One region of the Janthinobacterium sp. P210005 genome, then DNA from elsewhere that is predicted to be linked to it. Evidence: predicted binding sites of a transcription regulator. Region 1 holds the regulator's gene; the other holds the start of a gene.

Evidence for each region. Region 1 encodes LexA, which represses DNA repair genes until DNA is damaged. Its sites were predicted from a motif close to ACTGTATNNNNATACAGT; they were not measured.
Region 2: a site for LexA is predicted at 1,127-1,144, ahead of imuA (translesion DNA synthesis-associated protein ImuA). Genes of this name have one in related genera too.

What each region holds. Positions count from the first base shown of each region.
Region 1 covers NZ_JAZARC010000001.1:2,073,409-2,076,816, forward strand. The annotation lists gene rplI (50S ribosomal protein L9) at 1-169, opposite strand, end outside; gene rpsR (30S ribosomal protein S18) at 197-487, opposite strand; gene priB (primosomal replication protein N) at 513-812, opposite strand; gene rpsF (30S ribosomal protein S6) at 833-1,222, opposite strand; gene lexA (transcriptional repressor LexA) at 1,498-2,133, shown strand; gene VPH40_RS09190 (tetratricopeptide repeat protein) at 2,205-2,978, opposite strand; gene VPH40_RS09195 (cystathionine gamma-synthase family protein) at 3,058-3,408, opposite strand, start outside.
Region 2 covers NZ_JAZARC010000001.1:2,199,876-2,203,283, reverse strand. The annotation lists gene VPH40_RS09735 (putative Na+/H+ antiporter) at 1-959, opposite strand, end outside; gene imuA (translesion DNA synthesis-associated protein ImuA) at 1,165-1,875, shown strand; gene VPH40_RS09725 (Y-family DNA polymerase) at 1,805-3,292, shown strand; gene VPH40_RS09720 (glutathione S-transferase N-terminal domain-containing protein) at 3,372-3,408, shown strand, end outside.

The DNA of each region.
Region 1 (3,408 bases):
CTTTTTCCAGTTCGGCGCGCTTGACTTCGAATTCAGCCACAGCGGTTGCCGTAGCACGACGTGCCAGGCGTTGCGGGATCAGGAAGTTACGTGCGTAACCGTCTTTGACTTTGACGACTTCGCCGAGGTTACCGACGTTAACAACTTTTTCTAACAGAATGATTTGCATAGTTCTTCTCCAGGAATATCTGACCGATTAAGCGTGGTGCAGATCGGTGTATGGCAGCAGCGCGAGGAAGCGAGCGCGCTTGATTGCGGTGTCAACTTGGCGCTGGTAGTGCGCTTTGGTACCGGTCAGGCGTGCTGGCATGATCTTGCCGTTTTCTTGGACGAAGTCTTTCAGCGTGTCGACGTCTTTGTAGTCGACTTGCTCAACGTGAGCTGCGGTGAAGCGGCAGAACTTCTTGCGTTTGAACAACGGGTTTTGCTGTTTGCGTTTTTCTTTAAGCTTGAGCTTATTTTTGTCGAACTTTTTACCGAATGCCATGTCAGGCTCCTGTATCTAAAATGCGCTAGTCAGAATTGACTGCACTAAAATCAATGATGTGAAACACCAAACTCTTGCTGTTGCGGCTCTTCCTGGCCAGGAAACCCGTGAACTGATACACCCCGCTCAAGCTTGCCTGACTGAACCTGCCTGAAATTTCGCCAGCGGCTAGCGCGGCAACATCAAACTCGGTCAAACGGGCAATCCCTGCTTCCATCTGCTGCGAACTGTGTTGCAATACTGCATTCACAATCGGCAGCCCTGCCGGGGTATAGCGCAATATTTCGCGCTCGGCAATGATGGCGGTTACTTGTAGCTGGTTCAGCGCACGATCCTGGTCAAGAATTAAGCTGCTGCTGCGGCTGGAGCGGCTGCTGGTGCTTCGGTGCGGTGGCTTTTGGCCGCGTCTTCGCGTTGTACCGATTTCATCATCGGCGAAGGAGCTGTTTCAGCTTTCTTCATTTTAACGGTCAGGTGACGCAACACGGCATCATTGAATTTGAATGCTGTTTCCAACTCGACCAGGGTCTCGTTGTCGCATTCGATGTTCAGGCAGATGTAGTGTGCTTTAGGCAGCTTTTGGATCGAGTAAGCCATTTGACGGCGGCCCCAATCTTCCACGCGGTGAACCGAACCGCCGCGGGTGGTTACGCTGGCTTTGTAGCGTTCGATCATCGCGGGCACTTGCTCGCTTTGGTCCGGATGGACGATAAAGACTATTTCATAATGACGCATGCAAACTCCTTCAGGTCGGATTGATAATCGCCCACCCCGGCGTCAAGACGGGTGTGGGAAGGTCAGCCGAAGATTATAACCGCCTTTTGCAAACGTTTCAATCATTCCTTCCACATGGGCCCGAAAAGCCCGCGCGCCGCCGTGCTTTCCGTCCATGGACAAGTATTTCTTGCGAAATTCGCCCAAAACACGGAAATCCCCTTGCATAGTGAACGATACTGTACAAAAATACAGACTGTTCATATAGACAGCATTTTAGTATGCACCCACCGCTCATGATCAAGCTGACAGCACGACAAGAACAAATCCTGAACCTGATCAAGGACGCGATTGAAAACACGGGCTTTCCTCCCACCCGTGCCGAAATCGCCAATGAACTGGGTTTCAAATCGGCCAATGCGGCCGAAGAGCATTTGCAGGCTCTGGCCCGCAAGGGCGCGATCGAGATTTCACCGGGCACATCGCGCGGCATCCGCCTGATCGGCGCCGCCGCCGAAGCGCTGCCGTCGAAGGTGCCGGCAGCGCTGCTGATGTCGCTGCCCCTGATCGGCCGGGTAGCGGCCGGGTCGCCCATCCTGGCGCAGGAAAACCTGGAAGCGAGCTACAACGTCGATCCGGCCCTGTTTTCGGCCAAGCCTGACTTCCTGCTGAAGGTGCGCGGCTGGTCCATGCGCGACGCCGGCATCATGGATGGCGATTTATTGGCCGTCAAGAAAGTCGACAGCGCCAAGAATGGCCAGATCGTCGTGGCCCGCATCGGCGACGAAGTCACCGTCAAGCGCTACAAGAAGACGGGTTCCGTCATCGAATTGCTGCCGGAAAACCCCGACTTCAAGGTGATTACCGTGTCGCCGGAAGATGAATTTGCATTGGAAGGTTTGGCCGTCGGACTCATGCGCAGTTGGCATTAAGAGGGAAAGCGCTTGCAGCATACCTGCGAGCGCTTAATTCCCATCCCATTGAGCACATCGGCAAGACTGCCTTATTTGCTTGGCAAAGGACTGGTCACCCATTGCGGCGTGTTCGCGGTACGTGAGCGATTCAATTCACTCATTTCATTTTCTGTCTGAATTTTTTTATTCTCCGCCAAGAGATACGCCTCTGTTTTGGAGTGCCACTCATCGCGCTGCGCCAAGATATTTTTTGCCAGCTCACGCCCCTCGGCACTCACCCGCGCATAGGCGGCATCCATGCGCAGCTTGGCCTTTTCAAATTCCTGCTCATTCATCAAAGATTCAATATCAGAAGGAATGGCTTTGCCAGGCGGCAAAGAAGCATTCAAATTACTGACAAAGCTGTTATAGCACGCCATCCAGGCATCGACACTATCGGCCACATCTCTGATTTGACGCTTGGTTTGGGAGAATGCAGGAATCACCGGGGTAACGCACTTGACCTTACTCAAGGCAACATCCTCGCCAGCATATGAGTTGACATAGTAATCAATGTCACCTTTTCGCGCGACACGGTTAGCCATAAGGGCAAGCGCGGCTTCGGCATTCTTGTTGCCCGCCTTGGATGCCTGCCCAAACCATTGTCCGGCTTGCGCGGCATCGACAGCCACTCCTTCACCATACAAATACATCTCGCCCAAATGAAATTGAGCCTCGGCATTCCCAGCCTGAGCCAGTTTCTTGTACAAATCCAAGGCTTGCGGGTAAGCCTTGGATTGCAGGAATTTATTCGCATCCGTCAGGTCATCAGCATAGACAGCGCAAGAAAACAATAAAAAAACACTAAATACAATTTTTTTCATTCCCACTCTCCGATTGAGAAAAAGACACATATGCTTTAATTACACTTAAATGTAATCTTTTTCTCAAAAAAGTGAAACCTTATTCTTCTTCCAATGCGTGCTTGAAGTCTTCCAGCAGATCCACCTCATCCTCGATACCCACCGACACACGGATCAGCGACTCGGCGATGCCCATGCTGGCGCGCCGCTCGGCACCCATCTCGTAGAAAATCGTGTGGGCGACGGGAATGACGAGGGTGCGCGTGTCGCCAAGGTTACTGGCGGGAATGGCAAGATTGAGACGATTGAGGAAATCGAAGCAGTCGATGCCATCTTTCAATTCAAAGCTGAACAGCGAGCCATAGCTGCGGAACAAGTCCGTCGCCAGCGCATGCTGCGGGTGCGACGCCAGGCCCGGGTAATGCACGGCCGCCACTCTCGGATCGGCGGC
Region 2 (3,408 bases), 130 kb from region 1:
GGCTGCAGCCACCATTGCTGCATGCCGCCCAGCACCACTAGGCCGCCCAGGAAGAAGCCGACCAGCAAGCCTTCCTTGAGGATCAGCGGGCTTTGATAGCGCTCATACGCCTGCACGAAGCCGAGGAAGAACAGGAACAGGCCGATGAACAGCACGGGATGGTGCGCCAGGGTGACGACGCCGGCCAGCACGATCATGTGCACCAGGCTGACGGCCAGCGGCACTTTCGGCGCTTCCACTTCACCGGCCTTCGGCTTGATGTCGGAGGTGTTGCTGTGCAGATATTTGCGCAGCAATATGCTCACGCCCGTGGCGTTGACCAGCACGGCGATGGCCGCCTTCCAGCCGAAGTGGGTGGCCATGTAGGCGCTGTCCCAGTTCCATGTGGTGGCCACCATCAGCACGGGCGGCGCCGCGTACGAGGTGAGGGTGCCGCCGATGGAAACGTTGACGAAGAGCACGCCCAGCGCGCCGTATTTCAGCCATTCAGGAATGCCCGGGCGGAAGATTTGCGGCGCCAGCATCAGCGCGGCCAGGGTCATGGCGGCCGGTTCCGTGATCAGGGAGCCCGTCAGGGGCACGAGCGCCAGGCCCAGCCAGACGAGGGCCAGTTCCGTGCGCAGCGGCATCACGCGCGCCACGCCTTTCAACAGGCGCTGCACGGCGTCGAGCACGGGGCGTGAGGCGGCCACGACCATGACGACAAAGACGAACAGCGGCTCCGTGTAATGGCGCGACTCGGCATACTCGATGGCCGCATCGCCGCCCGAGACAAAGGCCATGATGATGATCAAAATGAAGGCCCAGAAGCCGAACACGACTTCCACTTCGCCCAGCAAATGCAGCAAGCCCGCATGGCGGGGATGGCGCCGCGATAATGTTTCAAACGACTTGGCGGCGAAGGTGTGGATGAGCGCGAGACCGAAGACGATGGCGCTGATGAGTTGGATGGTGGTCAAATGCGTTTCCTTATGGACGGAGGAAGCCGCCCGGTGCATTGCCGAGCGGTAAGGAGAGTGCTTATGGTACAGCAATCGATGTGAAAAACGGTGTTTTTCGGACGTCGCGGGACGGCCTCCGGATGGGGATGCGCAGATAGGCCTTGCCAAAAGGGGGACTGGATAGTACTGTATATGCATACAGTATTCATCTTCATATTCAATTATGCAACATTCTCAATTGATGGCCTCGCCGGAAGCCTTGCACCCGTCCTTGTGGCGCGCATCGCAGCTGGGGCAGGGCGCCACGCGCTGCCTGGACACGGGCTTTGCCGCCCTGTCCGCGCAGCTGCCCGGCGGCGGCTGGCCCTGCGGCAGCCTCATCGATCTGCTGGTGCAGCAGCCGGGCAGCGGCGAAGTGCGGCTGCTGGCGCCCGCGCTGGCGCAGCTGCCGGGCTTGCCCATCGTGCTGCTGCAGCCGCCCCACCCGCCGCAGGCGCTGGCCCTGGCCGCGCAGGGGCTGGCGCCGTCGCAACTGCTGTGGCTCAAGAGCGCCGGCAGCAAGGATGCCCTGTGGGCGGCGGAAAACATCTTGCGCAGCGGCACGTGCGGCGCCTTGCTGTTCTGGCAGCCGCACGTGCGCGCCGACAGCCTGCGCCGCCTGCACCTGGCCGCGCAGTCCGGCAACACCCTGTTCTGCATGCTGCGCCCCTTGCATGGCGCGCAGGATGCGTCGCCGGCGCCGCTGCGCCTGTCCGTGCGCCCGGCCGCCGGCGGCATCGAGATCGGCTTCATCAAGCGCCGGGGACCGCAGCGCGACGCGCCCCTGTTCCTGCCCCTGCAACCTCCTTCATTACTGCTACGCCATGCGACTCTGGATCGGCCTGTACCTGCCCCGGCTCCCGCTCGAAGTGTTTTGCCCGCGCTGGTCGTCTGACCTTCTCGGCGTGGTGCTGGAGCAGGAGCAAGTGATGGCCGTGTCGCCGCTGGCGCGGGCGGCGGGCATCCGGCCGGGCATGCGCCGCGCGGGCGCGCTGATGCTGGCGCCGCAGGCGCGCCTGCACGAGCGCTCTTTGGAACGGGAAGCGCAGGCCCTGCAAGCGGTGGCGCTGGCGCTGCTGCAATATTCGCCGCTGGTGGCGCAGGGCGAGGAAGCGACCCTGCTCGTCGATGCGGGCGCCAGCCTGCGCCTGTTCGGCGGCGTGCGCGCCCTGTGCCGGCAGATTGCGGCCAGCTTGCGCGCGCTGGGCTACACGGCCCAGCTGTCGTGCGCCCCCACGGCGCGCGGCGCCTGGCTGCTGGCGCGCGCCGGGACGCGCCGGGGCCGGACATTGAGCATGGCCAGCCTGGTGCGCCGCCTCGACCGCCTGCCGTGCGCCTTGCTGCCGCCCGCGCGCCCCTGGCTGGAATGGCTGGACGGCATCGGCTGCCGCACCCTGGGGCAGTTGCGCCATTTGCCGCGGCCCGGCTTGCAGCGCCGTTGCGGCGGGGCCTTGCTCGACATGCTCGACGATGCGCATGGCCACGGCACGGAACTGTACCTGTGGCTCGAAGCGCCGCCCACGTTTTGCGCCAGCCTGGAACTGTTCGACCGCGTGGAGCACGCGGAAGCGCTGCTGTTCGGCGCGCGCCGTCTGCTGCAGCAAATGACGGGCTGGTTGTGCGCGCGGCAATTCGCCGTCGAACGCATCCAATTGCTGCTGGCGCACGAGCGGGGCAGGGTGGCGCGCCCGCCCACCGTCATCGACCTGGCCCTGGGCGAGGCCGTCTGGCGCGACGAGCATTTATTGCGCTTGCTCAAGGAGCGCCTGGCGCAGCTGGTGCTGGAGGCGCCCGTGATCGGCCTCACCCTGGAAGCGCTGCAGGTGCAGCCGATGGCGCCGCCCAGCGACACCCTGTTTCCCGAACCGGGCGGCACGCCGCAGGAGCGCCAGCGCTTGCTGGAATTGCTGGTGGCGCGCCTGGGCGCCGAGAATGTCTTGCAGGCGGCGCCGCGCGCCGATTATCGCCCCGAGGCGGCCAACCAGTGGCTGCCGCTGCCGGCCAGGCCAGGCGCACAAAACGCGCAGCCGGACTTGCCGCCCGGCTTGTCCGGCATGCCCCGTCCCGGCTGGCTGCTGGCCCAGCCCATCGCCCTCCTGATGCGCGAACACCGGCCGTTTTATGGCTCGCCGTTGAAAATGGTGTCCGTTGCCGAACGCATTGAGGCGGGCTGGTGGGGGCAGTCGCAGGCGCGCGATTATTTCATTGCCGAAGGACTCGATCACGCCCATTACTGGGTCTACCGCGAACGCATCGCCGGCAGCGGAGAAGATGCCGCGCCGCGCTGGTTTTTGCATGGCTTGTTTGGCTGAATGCGTTGTCCTGCTGAAACTGTCATGCTTGGCTATACTTGCCTGCTTGTGCCACGTCATACACCTCAAAAGGATTTCCATGTCCCAACTCTCCGACTTCCCCATCACCCAAAAAT